One region of the Pantoea sp. X-Soil-ISGK-285 genome, then DNA from elsewhere that is predicted to be linked to it. Evidence: predicted binding sites of a transcription regulator. Region 1 holds the regulator's gene; the other holds the start of a gene.
What was found. Region 1 encodes ArgR, which controls arginine synthesis, uptake and breakdown. Its sites were predicted from a motif close to ANTGAATAAAAATACANT; they were not measured.
Positions count from the first base shown of each region.

Region 2: argF (ornithine carbamoyltransferase) is a predicted target of ArgR. The motif match lies at 4,508-4,525, and genes of this name have one in related genera.

Region 1 is NZ_AP035938.1:3,622,844-3,630,914, forward strand. It holds gene mscM (miniconductance mechanosensitive channel MscM) at 1-625, shown strand, start outside; gene mdh (malate dehydrogenase) at 914-1,852, opposite strand; gene argR (transcriptional regulator ArgR) at 2,281-2,751, shown strand; gene yhcN (peroxide/acid stress response protein YhcN) at 3,226-3,489, shown strand; gene AC6I8B_RS17060 (YdgH/BhsA/McbA-like domain containing protein) at 3,578-3,844, shown strand; gene yhcN (peroxide/acid stress response protein YhcN) at 3,938-4,201, shown strand; gene AC6I8B_RS17070 (barstar family protein) at 4,267-4,536, opposite strand; gene AC6I8B_RS17075 (NAD-dependent succinate-semialdehyde dehydrogenase) at 4,592-6,043, opposite strand; gene aaeB (p-hydroxybenzoic acid efflux pump subunit AaeB) at 6,157-8,071, opposite strand, start outside.
Region 2 is NZ_AP035938.1:526,581-534,651, forward strand. It holds gene aas (bifunctional acyl-ACP--phospholipid O-acyltransferase/long-chain-fatty-acid--ACP ligase) at 1-27, shown strand, start outside; gene lplT (lysophospholipid transporter LplT) at 24-1,214, shown strand; gene ridA (2-iminobutanoate/2-iminopropanoate deaminase) at 1,291-1,677, opposite strand; gene pyrI (aspartate carbamoyltransferase regulatory subunit) at 1,750-2,214, opposite strand; gene pyrB (aspartate carbamoyltransferase) at 2,227-3,162, opposite strand; gene argF (ornithine carbamoyltransferase) at 3,478-4,485, opposite strand; gene rraB (ribonuclease E inhibitor RraB) at 4,646-5,062, shown strand; gene miaE (tRNA isopentenyl-2-thiomethyl-A-37 hydroxylase MiaE) at 5,117-5,878, shown strand; gene AC6I8B_RS02385 (OprD family outer membrane porin) at 6,248-7,576, shown strand; gene AC6I8B_RS02390 (histidine phosphatase family protein) at 7,587-8,071, shown strand, end outside.

The DNA.
Region 1 (8,071 bases):
GCAGTGGCTGGTTGCCGCGCTGGGTGTGGGACTGGGGTTTGGTTTGCAGGAGATTTTTGCCAACTTTATCTCAGGTCTGATTATCCTGTTCGAAAAGCCGATTCGTATCGGCGATACCGTGACAATCCGCGACCTGACCGGCAGTATCACGCGAATTAATACCCGCGCGACCACCATTACCGACTGGGACCGCAAAGAGATCATCGTGCCGAACAAGGCCTTTATCACCGAGCAGTTTATTAACTGGTCGCTGTCCGATTCCGTGACGCGCGTGGTGCTCACCATTCCGGCTCCGGCGAAAGTCAGCAGTGAACAGGTGACCACCATTCTGATCCAGGCGGCTGAGCGCTGCAGCTATGTCCTGGACACGCCGCAACCGGAAGCCTTCCTGGTCGATCTGCAGCAGGGCATTCAGTTATTTGAACTTCGTGTGCATGCTGCTGAGATGGGACACCGTATGCCGCTTCGTCACGAACTGCATCAGTTGATTCTCAGCGGATTTGATCAGCACGGTATTGAGATGCCGTTCCCGCCGTTCCAGATGCGTATGGAAACCCTGGGTAAGAAGCTGCCTGCCAGCAACGGTACACCCGCTGCCCGCGCCTATAAGTCTGGCGGACTGTAATGCAAAACGCCCGGCTGAGCCGGGCGTTTTCATTCTGCTGACACACTCTGATCAGTTTTAATCTTACAGCGGTGCATAAACCTGAAGCGCAGGGAACACGGTCAGAGGAGGAAAGCGTCCCGAGCCAGGGATGGCGCGGGCCGAGCACGTCATGGATGACAGCTTTTGCGTCTTTCCGATCTGACCGTGTTTCCTTCGCGGGCTCAATCTTATAGCAAGACGGGCCTGGATTTGCCAACAAGTAAAACGCCCGGCAAAGCCGGGCGTTTTGCAAGTCTGAGCCGTCAGTTACTGCTTAACGAACTCTTCGCCCTGGGCGATATCTTTCTTCAGCGTATCCAGCATGCCTGACAGCGCCTGCTGTTCGTAAGCGCTGAGGGTACCAATCGGCCTGCGTTCAGCCACACCGTTTTTACCTAGCAGCAGCGGCTGGGAGAAGAAGCGCGCATGTTCACCCTCACCTTCTACGTAAGCACACTCCACCACATTAGCTTCACCCTTCAGCGCGCGTACCAGTGACAAACCGAAACGTGCGGCTGCCTGGCCCATCGACAGCGTGGCAGATCCGCCACCCGCTTTGGCTTCCACCACTTCGGTGCCGGCGTTCTGGATGCGTTTGGTCAGATCAGCCACTTCCTGATCGCTGAAGCTGACGCCTTTAACCTGCGACAGCAGCGGCAGAATGGTTACGCCAGAGTGGCCACCAATGACCGGGACTTCCACCTGGTCAGGCTGCTTGCCTTTCAATGCAGCCACAAAAGTATTAGCGCGAATGATATCCAGCGTGGTCACGCCGAACAGCCGATTTTTGTCGTAAACACCGTGCTTTTTCAGCACTTCTGCCGCAATGGCAACGGTGGTATTGACCGGATTGGTGATGACACCAATCAACGCTTTAGGTGCCGTTGTGGCAACCTGTTCGATCAGATTACGGACGATACCTGCGTTAACGTTAAACAGGTCGGCGCGATCCATACCGGGCTTACGTGCGACACCAGCGGAAATCAGTACCACATCGGCACCCTGTAAGGCAGGCGTGGCGTCTTCTCCACTGAATCCCTGAATAGCCACTGCGGTAGGAATATGGCTGAGATCAACGGCAACACCCGGCGTAACCGGCGCGATGTCATACAGCGAGAGTTCTGAACCTGCGGGAAGCTGGGTTTTGAGCAGAAGTGCGAGCGCCTGGCCTATGCCGCCAGCGGCACCGAGAACGGCAACTTTCATTCTTAACTCCTTATTAAGGTGGGGCAGAGATGGGCCGAAATTCTATCTGTGTCAGACCTTAATCAACTGCTCAGGCGATGATAAATATCCGTTGTTAATTCTACGTGTTTTCACACTTAATCTCCGGATTCAAAAGTTACTTATCATTGCACCTGAATGACCGACAACTTTGCCGTCGTCAGACAGAGAACGGCTACGTGCGTTTTCTGTTACTACACCACCAATAATATAACAACTTTGCAACCTTCGCCTTCCGGGGCTGTGACGCGTGTTTTGGTCTGAGCGGATTTATTTGCTATTATCGCCGCCCGCTAGCCGCCCGGACGCTGCTCATCAATCGAACGATTGCATAAAAATGCATATAAATGCATAATCACCACTCTGCCGCGGGCGGATGCGCGGTTATTCTCTCTATTTATTGGTAACCTATGCGAAACCCATCGAAACAAGACGATCTGGTTAAGGCTTTCAAAGCCTTATTAAAAGAAGAAAAATTCAGTTCCCAGGGCGAAATTGTTCAGGCGCTTCAGGACGAGGGCTTTGAAAATATCAATCAGTCCAAAGTCTCGCGAATGCTGACCAAGTTTGGCGCAGTGCGCACCCGGAATGCCAGGATGGAGATGGTCTATTGCCTGCCCGCTGAGCTGGGTGTGCCGACCACCACCAGCCCGTTAAAAAACCTGGTACTGGATATCGACTACAACGATGCCCTGGTGGTGATTCATACCAGTCCCGGCGCAGCACAGCTGATTGCACGTATGCTGGATTCACTGGGTAAGTCGCACGGGATTCTGGGTACCATCGCGGGCGATGACACAATCTTTATTACCCGCGCGCGTGACTTCACCGTTAAGCAGCTGCACGGTGCCATCCTCACCCTGTTTGAACAGGAACTCTGATCGCGGACTGACGACCGGCCATCATGCGCCAGATCGTCAGTTCGTTCTCTCTGCTCAACCCTTTCCACGACAGTTACCCGCTCTGGATAAGTAATAAGCCTGCTTTTACACGCCCGGCTGTTGGTCAGATCGATAACTCTGCTTCACTTTATGCGCTATTTTACACTGCTTTACATCACTGAACCGGCACCATTGCCCGGATCCAGATCAAACTCCAGCCCGATACACCCCCGACTTTCGCACTAAAAGTTAAAGTGATCTATCTCACTGTTTTTGCGATTAAAAGTGGCTTAAAGGTTACTTTTTATCCTTTTTTTATAACGTTAAGTTATTAAAAGTAGCCATAAGGATAAAGAATCACAAAAAAACATTATTAGCGGGGTATTAATTTCTGACGTTATTAGTTCTATACTTCTTTTCGTGATGCAAATCACACTAAATAAAAAGATAAAAATAGACGACGAGGAAAAATCTATGAACGTAAAAACTACTATTGCTACCCTGAGCATTCTCTCCGCCCTCTCATTTGGTGCTGTTGCAGCAGAATCTATTGATGCGTCACAGGCACAGAATCTGCAGGCTGTCGGCACCATCAGTGTCAGCGGCGTGGCGGGTTCGCCGATGGATATCAAACAGAAACTCAGCGACAAAGCCGATCAGCAGGGCGCAAAAGCCTATCGCGTGATTGAGGCATACAACAACGGCAACTATCACGCTACCGCCGCACTGTATAACTAAGGCGTAACCGATAATGCCATCTGCTCTCTGTCTGACGCGCCCTTTTGCGCTCCGGAGAGCTGAAGCAGAAATTTCAGGAGAGTTGACCATGAAAATGAAATTAGCTATCGCTGCACTGAGTCTGGCATCCCTGTTCTCAGTGGGTGCCAACGCCGCCAGCCTGGTGTCCAATGAACAGGCACAGGGTCTGCAGCCAATGAATCAGACCATCAGCATTGGTGGACGAAATGGCGACCAGACGCATATCCGTCAGGTGCTGTCAGAGAAAGCGGATGCCCAGGGCGCAAGCCACTATCGCATCATCGAAAACAACCAGGATAACACCTGGCATGTCACCGCTGAGCTTTATAAATAATTAACTGTGATGACGCCTGAAGGGCGTCAGAAGATATCGACGACCCGCCTTTACGAGAAACCGCAGGTTGTTGAATGTATTGAGGAGATAATCATGAATATTAAAACAACCATCGCTACAGTCAGTCTGCTTTCCGTTATGGCGTTCGGCGCATCAGCCGCACAGCTGGTCACCGGCGATCAGACGCAGAACCTGCAGCCTGCGGGCACCGTGACCATCAGTGGAACCGCGGGATCGCCAATGGATTACCGCGCTGAGCTTTCTCAGAAAGCGGATGAACAGGGTGCCAGCGCCTATAAAGTTATTGAGGCGCGCACCGGCGATAACTATCACATCACCGCACAGCTTTATAAGTAATTCCTCGTCAGATGTATGACGAACCCTTTGGCCCCGCTCGCCGGGGCCTTTTTTCATCTGACGTTTTATCTGACATTAAAGTGAAGCTGACCTTCCAGCTCCTCTTCCGCTTCATCAAATAACAGAATCAGCGCGCCATAACGCCGTCGCTGTCCCCTGCCCAGATTAACAAACTCAATCTCCAGCGGCAGCGGTAACAGATCGCCCGTCACCACATCCCATAATCCATCCAGATCGCAGATGCGGCGCTCCTCCAGCGCAAATCGCTCGCTGAACTGGCGGAAGAAATGGGCCTGATCGACAATTTCATTAAAATCAAAACGCTCGATTTTCATGCTGACGGCTCCCATGCTCCGTCTGCGGGCGACCTGCGTCGCCCGTTACTGTCCGCTAGCTCAAACCGCCCAGGTGCAGCGCTTTGACCTCCAGATACTCTTCCATGCCGAGTACCGAACCTTCGCGGCCCAGCCCCGACTCTTTCACACCACCAAACGGCGCCAGCTCGGTTGATACGGCACATTCATTAATGCCGATCATGCCGCTTTCCAGCGCGGCTGAAACACGGAACACCCGCTGCAGATTCTGGGTGTAAAAGTATGCGGCAAGGCCGAACGGTGTATCGTTAGCACGACGGATGACGTCATCTTCATCATCAAAGCGGAAACAGGCAGCCACCGGACCAAAGGTCTCCTCCTGCGCGAGCTGCATCCCTTCGTGCGCCTCAGTAATCACAGTGGGCTGCCAGAAGTTGCCACCCAGCGCATGTCGCTCGCCACCCGCCAGTAATTTGCCACCTTTTGCTACCGCATCATTGACGTGCTGCTCAACCTTTTCCACCGCCGATGCCTCAATCAATGGCCCGACAATCACGCCCTCTTCCATGCCGTTGCCCACCTTCAGCTTGTTCACTTCGGCAGCCAGCTGCTGAGTAAAACGATCATAGATAGCATTGTGAATGTAGAAGCGGTTTACGCTGACGCACACCTGGCCCGCATTACGGAATTTGTTGGCAATGGCGCCCTGCACGGCGGCATCAATATCGGCATCGTCAAACACGATATAGGGGGCATTACCCCCCAGCTCCATCGACACTTTTTTCATGGTTTCGGCAGCATTACGCATCAGCAGCTTGCCCACCTGGGTGGAGCCGGTGAACGAGATTTTACGCACCGCTTTGCTGGCCATGATGGCATCGCTGATAGCATGGGTATCACCGGCTACCGCATTCAGTACACCATCAGGCACACCTGCCTCCTTCGCCAGCGCCAGCAGGGCAAAGGCGGAGAGTGGCGTGTTATTGGCAGGTTTAATAATGCCGGTGCAGCCGGCAGCCAGAGCTGGCCCCAGTTTGCGGGTCAGCATCGCCATCGGGAAATTCCACGGCGTAATGGCAGCCACAACGCCAATCGGTTCGCGGGTTGCCAGAATACGGGAGCCGGGTTTAGCTGGCGGAATAATTTCACCATTGGTCCGTTTCGCCTGCTCGGCGAACCACTGAATAAAACTGGCGGCGTATTCAACTTCCCCTTCCGCCTCTTTCAGGGGCTTGCCCTGTTCGGTCGTCATCAGCTGTCCCAGCCAGCGCTTGTTCTCAATGATCAGCTGGTACCAGCGAGTGAGAATTTCAGCGCGCGCTTTTGCAGTCTGCGCCCGCCAGGCGGGAAATGCGCGCTCCGCTGCGGCGATAGCCTGTTCCGTTTCAGCTTTACCCGCTTTTGCCACCTGTGCAATCACCTCACCGGTCGCCGGATTGGTCACGTCAAAGGTAGAGGCCGCCTGATGCCACTGGCCGTCCGCTAAATAGCCGGTCCGGAACAGTTGGCTCTCTTGCAGTGATTTCATTGATTCGCTCCTGTCAGTTTTGCTCTTCCGTCTGGAGAGTATAGTTGGCAAAAGCGACAGATTTTGTGATGGGTGGGGATTGCGCAGGCCGCTGCAGGTCACAGCGGCCAGATTCAGATTTGGATGAGCGTGTTCTGGTACTTATCCAGCATCATAGCCAGTCGTTTTACCGGTTCCGTTACGCTGGCGGGAGCCTCGTAATGGGCCAGTTTTTCCTGATAGACATCCAGCTCTTTAAGCAGACGTTCAAAGTAGTAACGCCGCTTGTCATCGCTGCTGGCGGAGATCACCCGGTCAGCGGTGTAACGCAACTGCCGGTGATAAGCAGAAAGATCGGCATTCACCGGCACTTCTGCGTCGCGTAACCGCTGATGACCGATGATCAGCGTCAGGGCGATGCGATATTTGTTGATATCGCCCGGAAACAGGTTCAGCAGCAGAAACAGTTGCTGATAGAGCGCTGGCAGATGGTTTTCACGCCGGCGCGCCTGATTGGTCGTCATGGCAGAGACAGCCGCATACATAAAGCGGTTCAGCAGCTTGCGGCCGGTACGCGCTTTTGATTTATCACGAATCAGCAGGATCACCATCATCGCCACGAAGCAGCCGATGACCTGGCCCAGAACGTTATCGAGAAAGACGTTAATGTGGAATTCCATCGGATTATCCAGCACCAGAACATTAAGGGTGCCAATCAATGCCCCCAGCGTGCCGAGCTGACGCCGCTGAATGAAGATACCACCGATAAAACCGAGCAGGCCGATTGCGATGCAGAGCAGCAGTGCGCTCTGCTGCGTCGCCGGGAGAACATACATAAAGTAGAGCGCGCCCAGCGGAACCGCGACCGTCATGCCGTAGAGAAAGTCCTTTGCCATCATCAGCGGGTTGGGCATGCGCATCGCCAGCGCGGTGATGACAGCCAGCATGACCATGCAGCCACTGCCAGAGGTCCAGCCGGTATAGAGCCAGAACAGCGAACCCAGCGCGGTCGCCACAAAGGTACGGATACCGTTGATCATCGCATGATGCGTTTCAGCGGAACGCGCCTGGATCACCACTTCGCGCTGCAGAATCTCCTCTTCCAGCGAGGTGATCCGGCTGTTGCTTTTGATCCCTTTCAGCAGCAGCAGATATTCGGTAGCAGTGCCTACCCAGCTGGCCAGCGTGACCGGCGTTGATTTGCCGCTGGCACCAATCACCCGCCGCATCACTTTCATCCGCTTATGCACCTCTTCAACGGTCGAGGCTGGTTTTTCAACCATCAGACGATACTGGGGCGGAATGTAATCAGGACGGGAATTCTGGATCAGAAAGGTTTCGGCTGCCTGTGTAATCAGCGTCAGTGACAGCGTATTGAGCATCTGCAAACGGCGATTGCTGTTCTTCCAGCGTGAGGATTCCATCATCAGCTGGCTGCGCATGCTGTTCAGCGCCGTGGTGCGCCGTACCAGCGCGCTCCAGGCTTTATCGACCTCTTCTTTATCACCGTGAGCGACGCAGAGTTGCAGCAGGTTATAGTGTGCCACCAGCAGCGAATCGACCTCAGCGTCGATCACTTTTTTAATCGAACGGGGTGAGAAAATCATGTCGGCCAGAATGGCGCACAGGATGCCGAGTACGATTTCACTGCAGCGCTCTACCGCATATTGTGGCACCAGCGTCAGACCGCCGCTGGCGTTAGCCGTCACCACAATAATCAGCGCGGTGTAGCCCGCCAGTCCGAGCGCGTAAGAGTTTTCTACCTTGATCAGCGAAGAGAGCCAGACGCAGAGTCCTGCCCAGATGCAGCACAGCAGCAGCATCACGACCGGTGCACGCACGGTGGCAATCATGATGGTCAGCGCGGCGATACAGCCAATAAATGTCCCGATAATACGCAAAACGCCGCGATAGCGCAGCGCCCCGGAATAGGGATCCCCCCCGGCCGCAAACGCGGTACCGCCAGCCACGATACCGGCGGTCATCACCGCCCAGCGCGGCGTTTCAAGGTTAAAGTGAAAACCCACCATCAGCGCTAACACCAGCGCA
Region 2 (8,071 bases), 980 kb from region 1:
AAAATGGCGGAAGAGGAGCAGGCATGAGCCTTGATCGTAATGCGCCGCTGATGTCACGCGGCATGATCGCCGTGATTATCGCCCAGTTCTTTTCGGCCTTCGGCGATAACGCGCTGCTGTTTGCCACGCTGGCCGTGCTGAAAAGCCAGTTCTATCCCGACTGGAGCCAGCCGGTGCTGCAGATGCTCTTTGTCGCGGCCTACATTCTGCTGGCACCGTTTGTCGGTCAGGTCGCGGACAGCATGGCAAAAGGGCGGGTGATGATGCTCGCCAACAGCCTGAAGCTGCTGGGCGCGCTGGTGATCTGCTTCGGCTTCAACCCCTTCCTCGGATATACCCTGGTGGGCGCGGGCGCAGCCGCTTACTCTCCGGCTAAATATGGCATCCTCGGTGAGATCACTCACGGCGAGAAGCTGGTGAAAGCCAACGGGCTGATGGAGGGATCGACCATCGCCGCCATTCTGCTCGGCTCAGTGGCGGGTGGGATGCTGGCTGACTGGCATCTGCTGGCGGCGCTGGGGATCTGTGCGCTGACCTACGGCATTGCCGTGGTGGCCAACCTGTTTATCCCGAAACTGCAGGCGGCGCGTCCTGGTCAGAGCTGGCAGCTGGGTATGATGGTACGCAGTTTTTTCAGTGCTGCCGCGCTGCTATGGCGTGATGCGGAGACGCGCTTCTCGCTGCTCGGCACCAGCCTGTTCTGGGGCGCAGGCGTGACGCTGCGTTTTCTGCTGGTGCTGTGGGTGCCGGTGGCGCTGGGCATCAGTGACAACACCACGCCAACGACCCTGAATGCCATGGTGGCGATCGGGATTGTGATTGGGGCGGCGGCGGCGGCGAAGCTGGTGACGCTTGAAACGGTGCGTCGCTGTATGCCAGCCGGTGTGCTGATTGGTGTGATGGTCGTCGTCTTCGCGCTGCAGCATTCTCTGCTGAATGCCTATCTGGTGCTGATGCTGATTGGCGCGCTGGGCGGTTTCTTTGTGGTGCCGCTGAATGCACTGCTGCAGGCGCGGGGCAAAGAAAGCGTCGGTTCAGGTAATGCGATTGCGGTGCAGAATCTGGGTGAGAACAGCGCCATGCTGATCATGCTGGGGCTCTATACGCTGGCGATCAAGGCGGGTGCACCTGCGGTGGCGACGGGCGTCGGTTTTGGCGTGCTGTTTGCGCTGGCGATAGCGCTGCTGTGGCTGTGGCGTCCGGCTAAGCGTTAAGCGATTCACCGCCTCTCTCCGGGATAGCCGGAGAGAGGCGGGCGCCCTCGTTAACAATAGATGTTAACAACGGAGATTAGCGACGAAGGGCAATCGCTTCGATTTCGATCTTCACATCTTTTGGCAGACGCGCCACTTCGACACAGGAACGCGCCGGGAAGTGCGCTTCATGCTCGGTGAAAAACGCCTCATAAGCCGCATTGACCGTGGCGAAGTCATTTAAATCCTTTACGAACACCGTGGTCTTCACGATGTCGCCGACCTTCAGACCCGCTGCTTCAACAATCGCCTTCACATTTTCCAGTGACTGACGCGCCTGTGCGGCAACGTCATCCGCCACCTGGCCGGTCGCCGGATCCACCGGGATCTGGCCAGAGGTGATGATCATGCTGCCCAGATCGACACCCTGAACATAGGGGCCGATAGCGGCAGGGGCTTTTTCAGTACTGATTTCACGAGACATCATTGCTCCTTTGATTACGTCGTCAGGCGGCGATGCCGCCGGTGTTGCCCATTATAAGGTCGGGCAGGGCGATTACCAGTGACCCAGCACCACATGGCGGGCGAACTCTTTTTCGCAATATTTGCACTTCAGATGCACATCGTCGGCGCGCTGCTTCACGGCAAAGCTGGAGAAGACCGGCTCGCTGCGGCTGATGCAGTTGCTGTTGGGGCAGGTCAGCACCCGTTCAACGTGGTCCGGCAGCGTCGGGGCGATCTTCGCGACCACTTCATAGTCGTCGATGCGGTTGACCGTAGCATGGGGCGCATAGACCGCCAGCTGATTGACCTGATCGTCGGTGAGAAAGGTATTCTCAATCTTGATCAGATCTTTGCGGCCCATCTCGCCTGAGGGCAGATTCAGGCCAATGGTAATGCGCTGATCGGTTTCGGTCAGCCGGAACAGAGAGAGCAATTTAAAGCCGATCTGCGCCGGAATATGGTCGATGACCGTGCCGCGTTTGATCGCTTCGACCTGCAGTTTGTTGTCCTGCGTCATGGGGGTATCTCCTTACAGGGCGAGTTCGCTGTTTAAAACCAGTGCCAGCAGAGCCTGGCGCGCATAGATGCCGTTACCCGCCTGCTGGAAATACCAGGCATACGGGGTTTTATCGACATCGGTGGTGATTTCGTCGATGCGCGGCAGCGGGTGCAGTACCTTCATATTGTCGCGCGCTGTAGCGAGATCGGCAGCGCGCAGAATGAACTGCGCTTTGACGTTGGCATATTCTGACGGATCGAGCCGCTCTTTCTGCACCCGCGTCATGTAGAGGATATCGAGCTGCGGCATCACCTCTTCAAAGCTGTCGTGACGTGACCAGCTGATATTCTTCTCATCCAGCATATCGGTGATATAGGCCGGCATCGCCAGCGCATCGGGCGCGATAAAGAAGAAGCGGTTGCCGTCAAACTTCGCCAGCGCCTGGGTCAGGGAGTGGACGGTGCGGCCATACTTCAGGTCGCCGACCATCGCCACATTCAGCTGATTAAGACGGCTCTGCGTCTCCTGAATGGTGAAGAGATCAAGCAGCGTCTGGGTCGGATGCTGGTTCGCGCCGTCACCGGCGTTGAGAATCGGGATGCCGCCGGAGAACTCGGTCGCCAGCCGCGCCGCGCCTTCCTGCGGGTGACGCATCACGATCGCATCGACGTAGGTGCTGATCACTGAAATGGTGTCGGCCAGGGTTTCGCCTTTTTTGCCCAGCGACGTATTACTGCCGTCAGCAAAGCCCACCGCTGACGCGCCGAGGCGATGAATGGCGGTTTCAAACGACAGGCGGGTACGGGTAGACGCCTCAAAGAAGCAGCTGGCGATAACCTTGTGCTTCAGCAGTTCCGGCTGCGGGTGGGCTTTAAGCTTTGCGGCGGTGTGCAACGCCAGTTCCAGCTCTTCACGACTGAGGTCGTTAATTGAAATAATGTGCTTGCGATATAGCGGGTTAGCCATAGCTGTCTCCTCTGCGCGGCCGGATTGCGGACAAAAAAAAGCCCCTGCTTAAGGGGCTTTTTTAAGATCGGGTCGATGACCGAAAGAAACAGTAGCACCGCCTGCGGTCAGGCGTGATTGAGCGTCAAATTGTCCGCTGTGCTGTAGCATATTTCCTCCGGCAAATTGGGCCGCATTATACCCGTTCGCGGTGGGGCAGCAAGAGGAAAACGTTTGCGCCTGCTTAGCCGATCAGAGACCGGGCCAGATAAGACGGTGAATCGCCCGCTATGAGCGGGCGCGACTCAGCGTCCTCAGCCGCGCGGTGCTGGTCGGTCAGCGCTGGCCCAGCGTGGCCACCATTACCGCTTTAATCGTGTGCATCCGGTTCTCGGCCTGGTCGAACACAATGCTGTGCGGCGACTCAAATACCTCGTTGCTCACTTCCATGCCGTTGGGCAGATCGTACTGCTCTGCCATCTGCTGGCCCAGCGTGGTCTGATCGTCGTGGAAGGCGGGCAGACAGTGCAGAAATTTAACCTGCGGGTTGCCGGTCAGATCGAGCATCGCCCGGTTCACCTGATAGTCACGCAGCAGCGCGATACGCTCGGCCCACACCGCTTTGGCTTCGCCCATCGACACCCAGACATCGGTGTAGATAAAGTCAGCGCCTTTCACGCCGTCGGCAATATGTTCGGTGAGGGTAATTTTCCCGCCGGTCTGCTGCGCGGCTTCACGGCACTGCGCCACCAGTTGCTCCTCTGGCCAGCAGCTCTTTGGTGCCACCAGACGCAGATCCAGCCCCACCTGTGCGGCGGCTTCCAGCATGGTGTTGCCCATGTTGTTGCGCGCATCACCCACATAAACCAGCGTCATCTCGCTGAGTTTTTTGCCCGGCAGATGCTCCTGCATGGTCAGCAGATCGGCCAGCAGCTGGGTCGGATGAAACTCGGTGGTCAGGCCGTTCCACACCGGCACACCGGCATGTTCCGCCAGCGTTTCCACCAGTTCCTGACCGTAACCGCGATACTGAATGCCATCGTACATCCGGCCCAGCACCCGCGCGGTGTCGCGCATCGACTCTTTATGGCCGATCTGGCTGCCACTCGGGCCAAGATAGGTGACGTTCGCACCCTGATCGTAAGCGGCAACTTCGAAAGAGCATCGGGTACGGGTCGAGTCTTTTTCGAAGATGAGCGCGATGTTTTTACCTTTCAGATGCTGTACTTCCTGGGCGCTTTTTTTCGCCCGTTTCAATTCAGCGGAAAGGGTAAGCAGGTGATCAATCTCGGCGGGCGTAAAATCCAGAAGTCTGAGGAAATGGCGCTGATACAGCTGACTCATACAACACTCCGGTAATCATTAAAGTGAATTAAAATTCAATCTAACCGTATGAATATGCATTTTCAAGTGCGGGGCTAATAAACTTTTCGTTTTGTGTAGTGGCGCGACGGGCAGTATGGGAAAATAATTGATTATTGCCGAACTCAGAGAGGATATCGTCATGGCATATGAAGCATTACTGGAAGAGCAGCAGGAAGAGACGCGGCAGATTATTGAAGAGCTGCTGGAGGATGGCAGCGATCCTGATGCGCTCTATACCATCGAGCACCATCTCTCATGCAATAATTTTGATTCGCTGGAAAAAGCGGCCGTTGATGCGTTCAAGCTGGGTTATGAAGTGACCGAGCCGGAAGAGCTGGAGCTGGAAGATGGCACCACCGTGATGTGCGTCGACATCATCAGCGAATCCGCCCTGAAGCCTGAACTGATCGATGTGCAGGTTGAGCAGCTGGTGAACCTGATTGGTAAGTACAACGTCGATTACGACGGCTGGGGCACCTATTTTGAAGATCCCGATGCCGAAGATGAAGATGACGACGCCATCGAAGATGAAGATGATGATGGTATTCGCCACTAAGTAGCCGGGGCGGAGAGTTCTCCGCCTGTCACCCCTGCCACCTGTTTTAACATCATGAACTACGCACCCTTACTTGAACCAATCTATCAGTTTCTGCACTGCCGCACGCCACAGGCCTGGATTGATGAGGCGCGCAAGCCGGAAAATCTGACCCTGCTGTTAACCGACCATCTGGTGTGCGAACTGAAAGCCGCGCAGACCGCGGTGTGGTTGATCCGCAAATATGTTGCCGACAAACCCAGCGGCGACGCCATTCTGGCGTGGCTGAAACCCTATGAAGATTTTATCTTCCGCGAAGATGGCGACAGCGACTTTATCAACGCCCATAAGAACCTGACAAAACGTATCATCGTGCGCAATGCGCTGCCGTGGGCGGATGAGCTGGTGGAGAAGATGGTGCTGCTGATTAAAGAGGAGCTGCATCACTTCTATCAGGTGTGGGAAATTATGCAGTCGCGCGGGCTGGTCTATCAGAAGATCACTTCCAGCCGCTATGCCAAATCGCTGCTGCGCGAAGTCACCACCCATGAACCGGAAACGCTGGTGGATAAGCTGATATGCGGCGCTTACATCGAGGCGCGCTCCTGCGAACGTTTCGCCAGTCTGGCTCCTTATCTTGATGACGAACTGGCGAAGTTCTATCTGTCGCTGCTGCGCTCAGAGGCGCGGCATTATCAGGACTATTTAACCCTGGCGGCGCAGATTGCCACCAGAGACATCACGCCGCGGGTGCAGGCGATTGGGGCAACAGAAGGGCGGTTAATTAGCGAACCCGACAACGAATTACGCTTTCACAGCGGCGTACCGGCGTTCTGAAAAGAGTAAACGGCGCTCTTACGATGGCCGTTTATTTTTTATATTGAACCGGGTTGATTTTATTAATAATAAAAATATAAGTATTAACTGTTAATCTAATGTGAACGCGTTACCTCCGAAAAATATAATTTGAGTGACCCCTCACAAAATATTTTATCTCTTCTGTTTTTTCTTTGCGGAATAAATATAGTGCTCTTGCCGGATTAGGATTGTTATTTTTCAAGCAAAACCTGATTCATAACGCCTCTTTGCCAGAGAGGGTTGTGAATCAGGTTTTTTTTTGCACCGGGTATAGCCGGGGAAAAGAATCAGCGACTTTTTTTGGCGTCCAGTTTTGCTAATAAGCATTTAATGGAAGGAGTCATTAACATGAGGGGAAAGCGCGGTATTCCGTTATTTATTTTACTGTTTTTGCAGCCACCTGGCGCATGGGCTGACTTTTCCGACGCATTATCGTTCTCTGACACTGCTTTCCTGCGTGATTCGCAACTCGATCTCAGACTGCGTAATCACTGGAAGTATCTCAAGGAAAATGAAGCGCAGCCTACCGCTGTTCATAGTGCCTGGGGACAGGCGGCAAGCCTGAATTTTCGTTCCGGCTATCAGTGGGACTGGCTGGGTTTCGATGCAACCTATACCCGAGCGATCAGGCTGGGAGCCAGCGACTACTTTGCCACGCGCGGCCTGCTTTACGACAGCGGCGGTCATCAGCAAAAAGCTGACGCGCACGGCTTCAGCAAGTTTGGTGAACGCTATCTGAAAGTGAAGCTGGGGGACGCGAATGCGGGATTTAAAGGAAAAGCGGGCTGGCAGGAGTTAAAAAACATCGGCGTGCTGACCACCACGGACCGCTTGTCACGCAACAGTTACTCAGGCTATAGCGGCGCGCTGAACGTGCAGAAGATACGGCTGGATTTGGCTTATGTGACCAAAACGCTTCGCCACGACTCGCCGGAGAGTCTTGCCCTGCAAACCCAGGACCGACGAAAAATTAATGCGATCTATACCGGCGCACTGAGCTATACCGGTGATCGCGGACGTCTCGCCTACGCATTTGGCGAAGCGGAAGCCTACCAGCGGCGTCATGTTATCGAAGCGAATTACTCGCTCTCACCGAACTGGCGCTTGTCCTCTCAAATTTATGGCAGTCAGGGGCTGGAAAATTATAAAAGCATGGCGGCCAGCAAAAGATCGTTCGATAACCACGCGTGGCACTATGTCGGTGAAGCAGACTGGATTAACGACAGATGGACACAGAAATTCGCTGCTGCCTGGACTTCGGCGCCCAAACATAATGCGGTGGGATATTATGTGCGCCCGCTGACAAAAAATACCCGTGGGCGTTTCAACGCCCTGACCTCTGCCGGAAAAGATTATACCCGTGATAAAGAACTGGCGCTGGTGTCGCAGACGGAATTTGAAATTTCAAAAGGCATTTTTAGCGGATTTCAGATTAACTATGGACAGTTTAATTATCGTAATACGCGTATACGTTCGGGGGAAGTTGCGCTCATAAACCGCTTCATCGAACCCCATCCGGTCCTGAAGGATTTATCGGTCTTTACGCTATTCGGTTATGGCTGGTCATATAAGAATAATAAAGAAACCCCGGTTTTTAATGCGCAAGGTAAATATATGCGTTCTCCCAGCCTTTCTGCCGAGATCGCGGTTGAGTATAAATTAAACCTGTTCAGATAAGGAAAATACGATGAAGAGAATAGTTAAAGCGTTGCTGATTCTTATTGTGGTTGGGGCTGTCGCAGGCGAAGCCCTTGCCGCCGATGTCACTCTCTACGTTACGCGGCACGGTAAAACGATGTTCAACACGGTGCATCGCGCGCAGGGATGGGCAGATACTCCGTTAACGCCAGCGGGCGTGGAGGTGGCGCAAAAGCTGGGACGCGGTCTGCAGACGATCCCGTTTATCGCCGTCTGGTCCAGCGATGCTGGCAGAGCGAGAGAAACCGCGCAGCTTGTGATGCAGGCATGGAAAACGCCGCTGCCGCTGAACGAACGCCGGGAATTGCGGGAAGTGGGCTTTGGCCTGTATGAGGGCGATCTGAATAATAATATGTTGAACGATGCCGCCCATCAGTTGGGATTTGCATCCGACACGGCGCTAATGGAGGCCTATGGCAAAGGCAAGGTTCATGTCGACAGGATCATAGACGCTATCCGGCAGGCGGAAGCGTC